One region of the Photorhabdus laumondii genome, then DNA from elsewhere that is predicted to be linked to it. Evidence: predicted binding sites of a transcription regulator. Region 1 holds the regulator's gene; the other holds the start of a gene.
The links. The regulator LexA, encoded in region 1, represses DNA repair genes until DNA is damaged. The targets are predictions, from matches to a motif close to TNCTGTATGTACATACAGNA.
Positions count from the first base shown of each region.

Region 2: PluTT01m_RS13790 (metal-dependent hydrolase) is a predicted target of LexA. The motif match lies at 1,687-1,706, and genes of this name have one in related genera.

Region 1 covers NZ_CP024901.1:5,103,196-5,106,628, forward strand. Annotated here, with positions in the region: gene PluTT01m_RS22410 (DUF1266 domain-containing protein) at 1-819, opposite strand, end outside; gene zur (zinc uptake transcriptional repressor Zur) at 1,039-1,551, shown strand; gene lexA (transcriptional repressor LexA) at 1,711-2,316, opposite strand; gene PluTT01m_RS22425 (diacylglycerol kinase) at 2,436-2,807, opposite strand; gene plsB (glycerol-3-phosphate 1-O-acyltransferase PlsB) at 2,937-3,433, shown strand, end outside.
Region 2 covers NZ_CP024901.1:3,180,143-3,183,575, forward strand. Annotated here, with positions in the region: gene PluTT01m_RS13780 (YniB family protein) at 1-534, opposite strand, end outside; gene hxpB (hexitol phosphatase HxpB) at 721-1,386, shown strand; gene PluTT01m_RS13790 (metal-dependent hydrolase) at 1,724-2,272, shown strand; gene PluTT01m_RS13795 (L-cystine transporter) at 2,460-3,433, shown strand, end outside.

The DNA of each region.
Region 1 (3,433 bases):
ATTTTTCCATGCCATTTCTTCACTGATATAACCGGCACAAAAACAGTTGCGACTTAAAACGATTGCAAGCCATAAATCAAATCCCCACACTAATGCAGGAGGGCGCTTATTAATAGGTTTGGCACATTTATGAATATAGTCGGGTGTTACTTCAACTAATTTGGCAAGCACTTTAAACATTTTCCCATCACTAAGAGCAGCATCAATAGCAAAATGTTTTGAATGTACCCCCTCCCACAAACCCGTTAGCATTTTCATATACCCTTCTTCATCAATAATTCCCCAGTCGCTGTATAATTGGGATTGATGTTCCTGAGTCGGAGATAATGGCAGCAGACAGTAACGATAGCTATCATGGGCAACCCGTGACTGTAGAGGATAATGCTCTAGAGTTTCACTCCAAAAACCTAGCCAATAGTCACCAACAATATTGAGTCGTAATACCTGACGCTTATCTTCGGGTAAAAGAGATAAACCTGCTTGTTGATAATAACGCCGTTGTTCCCATTCAGGACGCTTAACAATGCGATAAATAATAACCAAGAGTAACATTACGCCAAATAATGCTACACCACCTACTTGTGCCAGAAGTAAATAGTCCGTATCAGGGACAGATACATTACCTATTATAAATAAAACAATTGCTACAGATAATACAATACCCATACATACCGCAATTACAAATAAAATATTAATCAACGCATATAATGCACTTAGAAAAGGTAACTTTCTTTTTTCAGAGATAATATGCTTCATTACCTGATAGCCTTTAACGGGGAACTGTCTATAATGAGGCTGATTTTGTAAAAGCTCTTTCATCACAAATGCTTCCTTTCCGAAAATTATCTGTCATATACGATAATTCTTGTCTGTATTATCATAAACTTCAAGAAAACATTATTTTTGCTACTGAGTACCAATTTAGCCAAATTAACTCCATCAGGGGACAATCACAATGAACTTTTCTGGATAATATTTTCTATTGAAGAAACATGATAACATCACAATATTATCATCGTACTGGTTGTAAGAGGCGCAATGAAATTGATTAATCAAAAAAAATTACTGGAACAGGCCGAAGTTATTTGCCAGGCTCGTGGAGTCCGCTTTACTCCTCAGCGGCTTGAAGTTTTGCGTCTCATTTCAGAGCAGCCAGGGGCAATCAGTGCTTATGATTTACTGGATTTGCTACGGGAAGCAGAACCACAGGCTAAACCGCCGACCATATACCGGGCACTGGAATTTCTGTTGGAACAGGGGTTTATTCATAAAATAGAATCCACCAACAGTTATGTCCTATGTCACCATATTGAACAGCCAAGCCACACTTCAGCAATGTTTATTTGTGATCGTTGTGGTTCTGTTACCGAGCGAGATGGTGGAACCATTGAATCCGCCATCCAACAGTTAGCAAAAACAGCCGGGTTCAGTTTACGCCATACAGTCATCGAAGCGCATGGCTTATGTTCACCTTGTGAAGAGATAGAATCCTGTATTAAACGAGATGAATGCCAGCATGACCACAGAATTGAAGGAAGTAAAAAGAAATAGATAGCAAGTAAATACTTACTTTTGGTGCAGAGCCAGACTGAAATAAACAACCGCAGAATCACGTTTAAGATAATCACAACGATAAATTCAACAACATGATTCTGCCGTAATATTGCAATTCTTTAACCATTCCAAAAACAACAATTTGATATTTTACTATCAGGACCAGTTGCCGTTACGAATCACCCCAACCGCCAATCCTTCAATTGTCAGGCCCTGTTCACGCAAATCCACCTCAATTGGCTTAAATTCGGGGTTTTCTGCCAACAATTCAACTTTATTTCCGGTCTGTTTAAAACGTTTTACCGTCACTTCATCTTCAATGCGAGCAACAATAATCTGCCCATTACGAACATTTTGTGTTTTATGCACAGCCAGCAGATCACCATCCATAATCCCAACATCTTTCATAGACATTCCGCTGACCCGCAGCAGGAAATCTGCACTTGGCTTAAACAATGCAGGATCAACCTGATAATGACTTTCAATATGCTCCTGTGCCAACAGTGGTTCACCTGCGGCGACACGACCAATTAACGGTAAACCAGATTCTTCCAACAGCAAACGGATACCCCTAGATGCCCCAGCAACAATCTCTATCACCCCTTTACGAGCCAATGCTTTTAAATGCTCTTCAGCCGCGTTAGGTGAACGAAAGCCAAGACGGGCTGCAATTTCAGCACGCGTTGGCGGCATACCTGTTTGCGAAATATGGTCACGCACCAAGTCATAAACTTGCTGCTGCCTTGCGGTAAGTGCTTTCATTTCGTCCCCTGTTTGTTTATACAGTCAATATGTAAGTATATACAGCTAAATAACGATTGGGAACCTACTAAGGCAGAAAATCAGCCTATTATAATATAATACCTAATTATTAAACCAAATTAGGCCATAAAATAGTGCCAAAGGATGGTTCCCCAGACAATTAATGACAACATCATCGTCAGAAAGACCGCCGCCGATCCCATATCTTTCGCGCGACCGGACAATTCATGGAACTCACTGCCAATACGATCAACAATTGCTTCAATAGCACTATTCAGGATTTCCATAATCAACACCAGCATCACTGAACCAATCAGTAAAATGCGTTCAATAGCGCCGATATCCAGATAAAATGCAACCATCATAGCCAATATCGCTAAAATTATTTCCTGACGGAAAGCCGCTTCATTTTGCCATGTCGCCCTAATACCCTTCACTGAATATACGATTGCTTTAATGATACGGGCTAAGCCCTTGGATTGATTCGCCATAAATTATTCACACCAAATATGAGGTTATTTGACACTTTCCACTCTTATTATTGTCTTAACGCAACAGATCTCAACCCCCGTTTCTGATATGCTGGCAACGTGTTGCTAACAAGAGGCTTCAAGATATTTATGTCAAGTTGGCGTAAAATATATTATAAATTATTGAATTTACCACTAAAAATACTGGTAAAGAGCAAACTTATCCCTACAGATCCGATCACTGAATTGCGGCTCGATACGACACGCCCGATTCTGTACGTGCTACCGTATCACTCTAAAGCAGACTTACTGGCATTACGTCAGCAATGTCTTGAGCAGGATCTGCCGGACCCATTAAATTTACTGGAGATCGGTGACACTGAACTTCCCAGTTATGTATTTATCGATAATGGCCCACGTGTATTCCGCTATTGCGCACCAAAGCAAGAATCCGTAAAAATTTTCCATGCTTATCTGGATCTACATCGCAATAATCCCAATCTGGATATTCAACTGCTGCCAGTTTCTGTCATGTTCGGCCGTTCCCCCGGACGCGAAGGGCAGAACGCTCCACATTTACGGCTACTCAATGGTATCCAAAAATTCTTTGCCATTCTCTGGCTAGGCCGAGATAGTTTCGTGCGCTT
Region 2 (3,433 bases), 1.9 Mb from region 1:
TAAGATTTTCAATAGAAAATAAAAAATTGCACCGATAATTACCGGTGAAATATATAAGATATAAATCTGACTGAACAATGTATGACGAGGAAGTTTAATTTTTAATTCAATCTGTTCTCTTGTCAGGCTATCATTGCCTTTAGCTTTTTCAATAATAAGCTGATCTTCAATGTTTTCTCGTATAAACTTCACTTGTCTGTATATCCGTTGACCTGACGCATTCATAGCAAGGCCGAAAAAAATAAGAAAATAGATAATCAGGAAACCAAGCGTTGATCCGGTAAAACCAGCCAGACGATCAGGTGTTGGTGAATTTTTCCAGAAGAAATCCAGAAATGGGGTATTAAAACGCACCACTTCAGCCATCATTTTCAGGAAATCATCCAAAACAGCATTGATACCATCACCTTTAATACCGTGCAACCAGGCAAGGTTAATCACAGAAACAATAGTCGATAAAAGTGCCGGAACAAAAATCATCCAACCTAAAACTCGCTTAATAATAGCGATGTATCCGGCTTTTTGGTAAGTCATCGATACCCCTCATAACAATAAGCAGATTTTATTTTTGGCTAATCATAGCCCATCAATCACCAAATTTAACTTTATATTTAATTAACTAAGCATTTCTTACCATGTTCCCGATCAGGAAAAGATTTCACCTACTGAGATTGTTACAATCAGCTTTCGCTAACTGTCTGACCAGAGAGAGATACTTAAATGTCTTTTCATTTACCAATAAAAGCGGCCATTTTCGATATGGACGGCTTACTGATTGACTCTGAACCCTATTGGACCCAAGGAGAAAAAGAAGTATTTAGTGAATTAGGTCTGGATTTTTCTTTAGCAGAAAAACTACCAGATACTCTTGGGTTGCGAATTGATCAAGTTGTGGAACTTTGGTACCAGGCTTCTCCCTGGCAAGGGGTATCAAAATCAGACGTGGAACAGCGAATTACCGACCATGTTATCGATTTGGTAAAAGAAAACCGTCCCTTACTCCCAGGTGTTGAATATGCTTTAAACCTTTGCCGCAAACAAGGACTGAAAATCGGCCTGGCCTCAGCTTCTCCACAATATATGCTGGAACAAGTACTCGAAATGTTCAGTCTTAATCACTATTTTGATACTGTCGTTTCTGCTGCCAAATTACCTCACAGTAAACCTAATCCCGAAGTTTATTTACGCGCTGCTGAACAATTGGATGTCGCTCCGATAAATTGTGTGGCCCTGGAAGATTCATTCAATGGAATGATAGCAACAAAAGCTGCAAGAATGCGTTCAATCGTTGTGCCATCTGCTCATCACTTTGATGATCCACGTTGGGTTCTCGCAGATATTAAACTGCATTCTCTCGAACAACTCACTGTCATGAACATCACCTGATTATCACTTTAGCTGCCATCACTTATGCCGATGGCAGCTTCTTATTGTTCACATAGCAGCCGTAGCGCTTATGTCTTATTCTGTCAAACAAAAAATTAACGCTATATACCCTATGGATTTCAAGCTGCATCGCGACGGCAAGGGAGCGAATCCCCGGGAGCATAGCTAACTATGTGACTGGGGTGAGTGAGTGCAGCCAACAAAGAGGCAACTTGAAAGATGACGGGTATATATTAATAAATAAGATATTTTTGCTTTTCACCCTCTATCTTACCCACATAAAACCCTCTATACTTCGCCGACTGTATGGATAGACAGTTATTAGTCAGAGGAATTTATGACCGCAGAAGGGCATCTTTTATTTTCAGTTGCCAGCATTATCTTGGCACACAAGCTAGAAATAACACCAGAGATAGCTAATGGAGATTGGCTGCATATGCTACCAGGGGTACTGCTTACTGCCTTGTTACCCGATATCGATCACCCTAATTCAACCTTGGGTAGATTATTCAGATTTATCTCCATTCCTATTGCCAAACTCTGTGGTCATAGAGGCTTTACTCACAGTTTACTTGCTCTCATATTAGGGATTACTTTATTTTGGCTAAAAATCCCCGAAGAGTGGCTAATCCCAACTGATTTTTTCCATGCCATGATTGTTGGCTATTTGAGCCATCTGATTGCAGATATGCTAACACCTGCTGGTGTGCCGTTATTATGGCCAATCAAAATACGTTTCTGTCTACCTGTGCTTGGCAAGCAAGGAAATAAGAAAGCAGAAAGGTTTATTTCTGCCTTATTAATTGTCATTGCCGTTTTTCTACCAGAAGATATTGAATCTTCTATACTTTTTTATATAAATCGCATCAAAGATCTCTATTTCTAATGCTTTAATTGACTAAAAATAAATCTTAAAAGTCACATTTGTTATATTAAATTCTTTATAGTTATAAATGAGAATAGTTTAAGCTGATACTATATTCCCCAACTGCTTGTTGTAATGTGTTCGTTTGCAAACCTACACGATTCGATACAACTTATAACTTAACTAAATTGAATTCTGGAGTTTGGGGATGAATTTACCACTCATTTCGAATGTGCTCGTCTTCGTAGCACTGCTTTTGCTATTGTCAAAAGCCAGTTCACGGCAATGGAACCTGTCGAAAAAGGTTTTTGCGGGCCTTGCCATTGGCATTATTTTTGGCTTAGCACTGCAACTAGTTTATGGTTCTGATAATACCATAGTGAAGGAATCCATATCATGGTTCAACATTGTAGGTAATGGCTACGTACAACTTCTACAAATGGTCATTATGCCTCTGGTATTTGCCTCTATTTTGAGTGCAGTTGCCAAATTACACAAAGCATCTTCTCTAGGAAAAATCAGCTTTCTGACTATCGGGACGTTGTTATTCACGACAATGATTGCAGCGCTTATCGGTATCATGATTATCAACCTGTTCGGCCTGACTGCTGAAGGTCTGATTCAAGGTCCCCAAGAAACAACACGTCTGTCTGCTATCGAAAACAACTATGTCAGCAAAGTCTCTGACTTATCTGTACCACAATTGATTTTATCTTTTATTCCTAAAAATCCGTTCGCAGATTTAACCGGCGCTAACCCAACTTCTGTTATCAGCATTGTTATTTTTGCAACCTTCTTAGGTATCGCTGCCCTGCAAATGTTGAAAGATGATCATGAGAGGGGTGAACGCATATTAGTCGCTATTGACACTATACAGGCATGGGTAATGAAACTGGTTCGTCTGGTTATGCGCTTAACACCGTATGGTGTTATGGCCCTGATGACCAAAGTTGTCGCCAACTCTAATATCTATGAAATTGCAAAACTGGGAACCTTTGTTATCGCATCCTACATTGCACTAGCACTAGTATTTGTTGCTCATGGGTTTCTACTTTCTCTCTTCGGCATCAATCCACTTAGATTTTTCAAAAAAACTTGGCCAGTGTTGACCTTTGCATTCAGCAGCCGTTCCAGTGCTGCCAGTATTCCACTGAATGTCGAAACCCAGACACTCCGTATTGG